DNA from 2 places in the Herbaspirillum sp. VT-16-41 genome. Region 1 is predicted to be linked to the other one. Evidence: predicted binding sites of a transcription regulator. Region 1 holds the regulator's gene; the other holds the start of a gene.
The links. Region 1 encodes sigma-54, which starts transcription at its own class of promoters, with help from an activator protein. Its sites were predicted from a motif close to TGGCANGNAANCTGCTTT; they were not measured.
Positions count from the first base shown of each region.

Region 2: the regulator sigma-54 is predicted to act here: its motif matches at 1,067-1,084, upstream of urtA (urea ABC transporter substrate-binding protein).

Region 1 is NZ_MUXB01000099.1:82,987-86,867, reverse strand. It holds gene BTM36_RS28315 (hypothetical protein) at 1-44, shown strand, start outside; gene raiA (ribosome-associated translation inhibitor RaiA) at 143-505, opposite strand; gene BTM36_RS08820 (RNA polymerase factor sigma-54) at 664-2,154, opposite strand; gene lptB (LPS export ABC transporter ATP-binding protein) at 2,222-2,962, opposite strand; gene lptA (lipopolysaccharide transport periplasmic protein LptA) at 2,965-3,588, opposite strand; gene lptC (LPS export ABC transporter periplasmic protein LptC) at 3,640-3,881, opposite strand, start outside.
Region 2 is NZ_MUXB01000119.1:19,497-23,377, forward strand. It holds gene urtA (urea ABC transporter substrate-binding protein) at 1-1,013, opposite strand, end outside; gene BTM36_RS17440 (ferritin-like domain-containing protein) at 1,430-2,257, opposite strand; gene BTM36_RS17445 (sensor domain-containing diguanylate cyclase) at 2,405-3,881, opposite strand, start outside.

The sequences.
Region 1 (3,881 bases):
TGTTTGCCACAGGAAATGAAACCGGCCCCGGCGCCGCAAAATGAAAAAGGGCGCTTGCGCGCCCCTTCCTCATGAGATTCCCACCTTATGCGTCACGCTGTCGTTGCGCACCCGCCGGCAGGAATGGTCCTGGATCCTTGTCTTATGCCGCGCCAGCCACTGCATCAGCGGGGGTATCGTCGGGCAGACGCTTGGCCATGGAGTGATGCTCCTGCAAGCGGTCCTTGTGCTTGATGACCTGGCGGTCGAGCTTGTCGATCAGGGCATCGATGGCGGCATAGAGGTCGTGCGCAATGCTTTCCGCATGTAGATCCTTCCCCTTGATGTGGACGTTGATTTCCGCTTTTTGGCGCTTTTCCTTTTCTGTGAGTTTATCTACGCTCAGGATCACGCTGACGTCGATCACGTTGTCGAAATGGCGCTTGATACGGGCCAGCTTGCTTTGCACGTATTCCCGGATGGCGGGGGTCAGTTCGAGGTGGTGTCCACTGATGGTCAGATTCATACAAGACTCCTATCGTGAGGTCACTGGAGGTTCGTGCGATGCATCGTCTACAGCTGCTGTACCACGGGCACGGTCTTCGTGTCGGATGGCATGGGCACCAGGTAGGGATGCTTGCCTGAACACAGCAACGGTACTGCTACAGAAAAACTGAGGAAAGCTCAGAGGGACTTGCGGAGATTGACTGGCGGAATCTTCAACACTTCGCGGTATTTGGCGACTGTGCGTCGCGCGACCACCATGCCTTGTTCTGCCAGCATATCCGCAATCTTGCTATCGGATAATGGGGTCTGCGGGTTTTCGGCTCCTATCAACTGTTTGATCAGCGCCCGTATCGCGGTGGAGGAGGCTTCGCCTCCGGTTTCAGTCGCGACGTGGCTACCGAAGAAGTACTTCAACTCGAACATGCCGTGCGGCGTGAGCATGTATTTTTGAGTTGTCACACGAGAGATTGTGCTCTCGTGTAGACCCAGTGTATCAGCAATTTCACGCAGCACAAGGGGCCGCATGGCCACTGCGCCATGTGAAAAGAAGTTTCTTTGACGTTCGACAATAGCCTGCGCGACTCGCAAAATTGTATCGAAACGTTGCCGCATGTTCTTGATGAGCCACTTGGCTTCCTGCAACTGCGACGACAGCGATCCTTCGCCCTTGGCCTGCTTGAGCGCACTCGCATACATTGCATTGACGCGCAGCTTGGGCATGACCTCATGGTTGAGCATGACCTGCCAGCCGTTCTTTGTCTGTTTGACAATCACGTCTGGCACCACGTAGTCCGAAGCATCGCGCGCGAATTCGGCACCCGGATGCGGACGGCACTGACGGATCACCGCCTGTGCTTCGCGCAGGTCCTCGTCATCGCAATCGAGAGCCTTCTTGATCTTGTTGAAATCGCGCTGTGCGAACAGCGGCAGGTAATCCTCGACAATCCTCAAGGCCAGCTTGCGGGTGACGAAGGGCACCTTGGGCAGGCGGCGGATCTGCAGTGCCAGACATTCACCGGCACTGCGCGCACCCACTCCGGCCGGGTCCAGGCTCTGCAGCAGCTTCAGCGAGATCGACAGTTCTTCCAGATCAACGCCCAGCTCTTCCGGCAGGCGCGCCAGGATGTCTTCCAGCGGTTCCTCCAGGTAACCGCTTTCGTCCAGCGCATCGGTGAGCAGTTCCAGCAGCGCACGGTCGCGGTGCGTGCGGGCGGTGACCCGGATCTGTTCCAGCAGGTGTTCGCGCAGGGTCAGCTCATGCGCTTCCAGTTGCGGGCGGGCATCGTCGTCGTCGGGCGATTTGCCACTGCGCGCCACGTCGTCGAAGCTCCAGTCGGATTCGCCACTGACACCGCTCTCGGGGCTGTTGTCTTGATAGTCGAAACTGGCTTCGCCATCAGTAGCGGAGGGGGCTGCTTCGTTGCCGCTGTCGCCAGCGGGCTCGGCCACTCCGGTGGAGGGCGCGGAAGAGACCGCGCCATCGGCCAACAGGCGCACCGAATTGTCGAGAGCGTCGTCCAGGCGTTCGAGCAGGGGATTGTCGGACAGGATCTGTTCCAGTTCCTGGTGCAGTTCCAGCGTCGACAGTTGCAACAGCCTGATCGACTGCTGCAGTTGCGGCGTCAATGCGAGGTGCTGCGAGGTACGTAACTGGAGCGACTGTTTCATCTGTCTTTCTGGGAGCGGCGTGGCCCGCTGGTTGCAATACCGTTGTGTGGCCGATGGACGGCGGGTGCTACATGCGGAAGTGTTCGCCTAGGTATACGCGGCGCACCGATTCGTTGGCGATGATCTCTTCCGGGTTACCGCTGGCCAGCACCGTGCCCTGGTTGATGATGTAGGCGCGGTCGCAGATACCCAGGGTTTCCCGCACGTTGTGGTCGGTGATGAGCACGCCGATGCCGCGTTCCTTGAGGAAGCGCACGATGCGCTGGATTTCGATCACTGCAATCGGGTCGATACCGGCAAACGGTTCGTCCAGCAGCACGAAGCGCGGATCGGTGGCCAGTGCGCGGGCGATTTCCACGCGGCGGCGTTCGCCACCGGAGAGCGACAGTGCCTGGCTCTCGCGCAGCTTTTCGATCTGCAGTTCATGCAGCAGGTTGTTCAGGCGGCCCTCGATTTCATCGCGCGAGAGCGGCTTGCCGTCTTCCTGGCGCAGCTCCAGCACGGCGCGGATGTTGTCTTCCACCGTCAGCTTGCGGAACACCGAGGCTTCCTGCGGCAGGTAGGACAGCCCCAGCGTGGCGCGCTTGTGGATCGGCAGGCGCGAGATGGGCGAACCGTCCAGATCGATTTCGCCACCGTCCGAGGGGACCAGGCCGACGATCATGTAGAACGAGGTGGTCTTGCCGGCACCGTTGGGGCCAAGCAGGCCGACCACTTCGCCACTGCGCACTTCCATGGAGACGTCACGCACCACCTGGCGCGCACCGTAGCTTTTCTTCAGGCCGCGAACGACCAGTGAGCTTGCCATCGTTACTGGTCCTTTCCGTTCTGACGGCGCTGGGCCGGTGCCGGCGTAGCGGGCTGGGCGGGCGTGGAAGGCTGGGTGGCATCCGCCGGCGGTGGGTTCTTGGGCTGGATCACGGCAGTGATGCGTCCTGCCCCCGGCTTGCTTTCGCCGCTGGCGGTGTTGTTGACGGAGTAGAACTCGGCGCGGCTGTCATAAGAGATGAATTCGCCATTGACTTCGTCAGTGATGCGGTTGCCATCCATGCGCTGAATGTGCGCCCGCTGGAACAACTTGGAGATTTCGGTCTGCTCGGAATACTCGATGCGTTCGGCCTGGCCCTCGATCCACAGGTTGGGGCCGCCATCGCGCTTCTGGCGGAAGTTCGCCAGTGCACCAGGGGCCGCGTACAGCACCGCATTTTCATAGCCGTACTGGTCGGTCGTGAGCACCACGCGGCCTGCCTTGATGATCAGGGTGCCGCGGGTCATGACGACGTTGCCGGTGAAGGTCTTCACCTGGCGCACGTCGTCGTAGACCATCTGGTCCGCCTCGATGTTGGTGGGCTTGGTGGAGTCCGCCTTTTCGGCGTGGGCCACGCCGCACACGGCAGCCAGCATCAGCATCGGCAGTAAGAGTGAGCGTTTCATGGATTTCCTGTCTGATCGGTTCTTGGCGTTTTTATCGTGGAGACAACCGGGTTAGCGTTTCTTCGGCGTGGGCTCGTAATAACCGCGCACATTGCCGAACAACTGCACAACCTGGGTGGCGTTGTTGGCCAGCATGCCCACTCCATTCAATCTGGTGGTGCCCATCGTCATTGCAACCGGTTTGTCGGTCTTGACGATCTCGTCATCGGGTAGCAGCAGCAGGTATTCCGAGACCAGATGCATCGGCGCACGGCCGTTGGCGGCGCCACGGATGGCGTTGGCATTGCCATACA
Region 2 (3,881 bases), on a different contig from region 1:
TCCACGGCCTGCGCCCACATGTGCATGCCGACGTAGGTGGCTTCCATCGGGTCGTTGGTCACGACGGTATCGGCGTTGGGCAGGTTCTTGGCCTTGGCGTATTCCTTCCACTTCTTGATGAAGGCGGCGTTGACCGGATTCTTGACGGACTCGAAGTAGTTCCAGGCAGCCAGGTGGCCCACCAGCGGCTTGGTATCCACGCCGCGCAGTTCTTCTTCACCCACCGAGAATGCCACCACCGGCACGTCGGTCGCCTTCAGACCGGCGTTGCCCAGTTCCTTGTAGAAGGGCACGTTGGAGTCGCCGTTGATGGTCGAGATCACAGCGGTCTTGCCACCGGCCGAGAACTTCTTGATGTTGGCCACGATGGTCTGGTAGTCGGAGTGACCGAAGGGGGTGTAGACCTCGTCGATGTCGGAGTCCTTCACGCCCTTGCTGTGCAGGAAGGCGCGCAGGATCTTGTTGGTGGTGCGCGGGTAGACATAGTCGGTACCCAGCAGCACGAAGCGCTTGGCGCCGCCACCTTCCTTGGACATCAGGTATTCGACCGCAGGGATGGCCTGCTGGTTGGGCGCAGCACCAGTGTAGAAGACGTTCTTCTCCAGCTCTTCACCTTCGTATTGCACCGGGTAGAACAGCAGGCTGTTCAGTTCCTTGAAGACCGGCAGCACCGACTTGCGCGACACCGAGGTCCAGCAACCGAACACCACCGACACCTTGTCCTGCGAAATCAGCTGGCGAGCCTTTTCTGCGAACAGCGGCCAGTTGGAAGCGGGGTCAACGATCACCGGTTCCAGCTTCTTGCCCATCACGCCGCCGGCGGCGTTGATTTCGTCGATGGTCATCAGGGCCACGTCCTTCAGAGACGTTTCGGAGATGGCCATGGTGCCCGACAGCGAGTGCAGGATACCGACCTTGATGGTGTCGGCCGCGAAGGCGGAGGGCAGCCAGGAGGATGCGGCCAGTGCGAATGCGCCCAGTGCGGTGGCTTTCAGTACGGTACGACGTGACATGTGGTGCTCCCTCGAGAAAAGTTTTGGAAGATTTTTTTCACTGCCCAGTCGCTTTAGCAGAATGCGTGCCAATGGCGCGCCACGGGCGCAGGCCTGCATCAAAGCGGGGCGGGACGAGACGGCAGGAGGGAGAAATGTTGTCAGCCGGAACAGATTTGCGCACCAAAGGCGAGCGCAATTGTCGACAGCGTCATGGTGCAACGGCAATATTCACCAAGCTGGCGCTTCTTGATGCCCGATCTTGGGGCAAGTCGCCAGGCGCCAGCCCAGGCGGGTTTGGCGTGATTTGGAAAGGATCGCACCGGGCAGCAGGCGGGCCGTCAGGATTGTTAACAATGGGATCCGGCCGGATGCGGGGTACTGCACTTCATGGGCTCCTTGCGGCCCCTGCAGCCGGACCATCCATTGCAGGGCGTTCAGCGCAACAGCACGTGCTGCATGAATTGCCGCAGGGGAAACTCGATCATGTTCTGCAGCGCCACCGGCAGCTCCAGCGGCCGCATGATCATCTTGATGGTGGTCTCGGGTTTGAGATTCATGCGCACCGTGCGGCTCATGCGCGAGGCCAGTTCCTTGAGCCGCACCGGGTCGGCTGCCAGCTCCGGCTTGTGCACCATCACCACATGGCGGATGGCGCAGTCGGCGTCCTCGTTCTTGAGTTCCAGCGTACGCCGGCTCAGGGTGCCGAAGACGCGCGAGCGGCCGATGTTTTCCTGGCGGCGGTAACGGCGGAAGTACTGGTAGAAGTGCTTGTAGTGGTTGACCTCGTCAGTGGCGATCAGGCCCGCCAGGTGCTTGAGCACCGGCTCGTCCGTGGCACGCGCCAGGGCGCGGTAGTAGGTGGAGGTCCCGGTCTCGACCACGCAGCGCGCCGCCAGCTCCTGGGCGCGGGTGGGTTCGAGCAGCTCGACCTTGCAGTAACCGGAATACTCGTCGAGGAAGCTTTGATAGGCACGCTGCCAGTCGAACTCCGGCCAGACGTGTTCGACATAGGCGCGCAGCGCCGCGCCGTGTTGCAGTTCTTCCTTTTCCCATTGTTCGCGCAGCCAGCTCTCGACCTCGGCATCGCCCTTGTAGTATTCCACCAGGTTGTGCGTGTAAAGGTCCGAACCGCTTTCCACGAAGGAGGCACAGGCGACCAGATAGAACAGGTCTTCATCGTGGCGTACGCGCTCCAGGTCAATGCGGTTCAGGTCGATGTCTTCAATGGTCCAGTGTTTTTTTTCTTGGCGACTCGGGTTCATCTGCTATACCTCTCTCAAGGGTGACGGGTTGGCATAGCGGTATGATGCAGCGCACGGTCAATGGTTCAGGGCGGAACAGCCGCGCTTTATCAAACTTTACAAAGCGACTTCCATCGTCAGCGCTTTGTCAGCAGGCAGGCGCCGGAATCACAGGTTGCGCGTGGCATCGCTGCCCAGCACCACCCGGTTGCGGCCCTGGTATTTGGCGTGATACAGCGCCTGGTCGGCAATGCGTACCACCTGCTCGGCGGTGGTGCTGTCGTCGGCCTGCAGGGCGGCCACGCCGATGCTGGCGGTGATGTAGCCGGAGGGCGAATCGGCATGCGGCAGCTTCAGTTCGAAGATGGCCTGGCAGATGTTCTCGGCCTGCTGCAGGGCATGCGCGGTATCGCTCTCGGCGATGATGACGCTGAACTCCTCGCCACCGTAGCGGGCCACCAGATCGGTCGCCCGGCGTGAACTCTTCTGCAGCACCCGCGCCACGATGCGCAGGCATTCGTCGCCGGCCACATGGCCATAACGGTCGTTGTATTTCTTGAAGTAATCCACGTCCAGCATCAGCAAGGCCAGCGGATGACCGGAGCGCACCGAGCGCCGCAGCTCATTGACCAGCACCTCGTCGAAGCGTCGCCGATTGGCCACGCCGGTCAGCCCATCGGTGGCCGAGAGCGCTTCCAGCTTGCGGTTGGCGCGCTCCAGCTCGTGCGTGCGCAGCGCCACCTGCTGTTCCAGTTCTTCCTTGTTCTGTTGCAGCTTGCCGGCCATCTCATTGAACTTGCGCGAGAGCACGGCGATCTCGTCGCCCCCTTCCTGCGCCACCCGCACCGTGGTATCGCCGCTGCCGGCTTCCTTCATGGCACCGACCAGCCGCTGCAGCGGTACGCTGATGCTGCGCGCGATCAGCGCCGAGAGCAGCAGCGAGACCGCAAAGCAGCCCAGGCCGATGGCGATGATCTTGTCGCGTACCGAACGGGTGTCGGCGTTGAGCTTGTCGCTGGGCGTGGTACTGACCACCCACCACGACGAGTGTGGCAGCTTGGCGATGGCGGCGTAGTAGCGTGTCTTGTCCAGCCCGGTATAGGCGATGAAGTCGCTGGTGCGCCGTTGCGACAGGCTTTCCGAGATGCCGCTCAGCAAGGCCGGATCGGCGGTGCTGGCGCTGCCGTCGCGCCCCTGCACCACCACCGTGCCATCGCTGGCGTCGACGATGAAGATGCTGGAGTCATAGCCCAGTTCCACGCCCTCGAAGATGCTGAAGAAATAGCTCGGCCTCACTCCCACGAACAGATAGCCGGCCGGACGGTTGTTGCCGGTAAAGCGGATCTCACGCAGCATGGCCACGCTCTTCTGGCCGTGGCCGGCGTGATAGAGCGTCCACCAGGCGCGCCCACCCAGGTCGGGGGCCTCTTCGGCCACGCGGCTGATGCTGCCGGCCAGCGGCGCGAAGATCTGCGGATCGATGACCTGGCGCCGCCGGTCCAGCAGGTATTTCTGGTTGACGTCAGGCAAGGCCCCATAGGTATCGAGCAGCACCCGAGCTACGCCGCTGCGGGCCGCCGCACTGGCGGCCTCATGGCCGCTGTAATAATCGCCCAGCAGTCGTTGCAGCTTGTCCGAGAGCGCC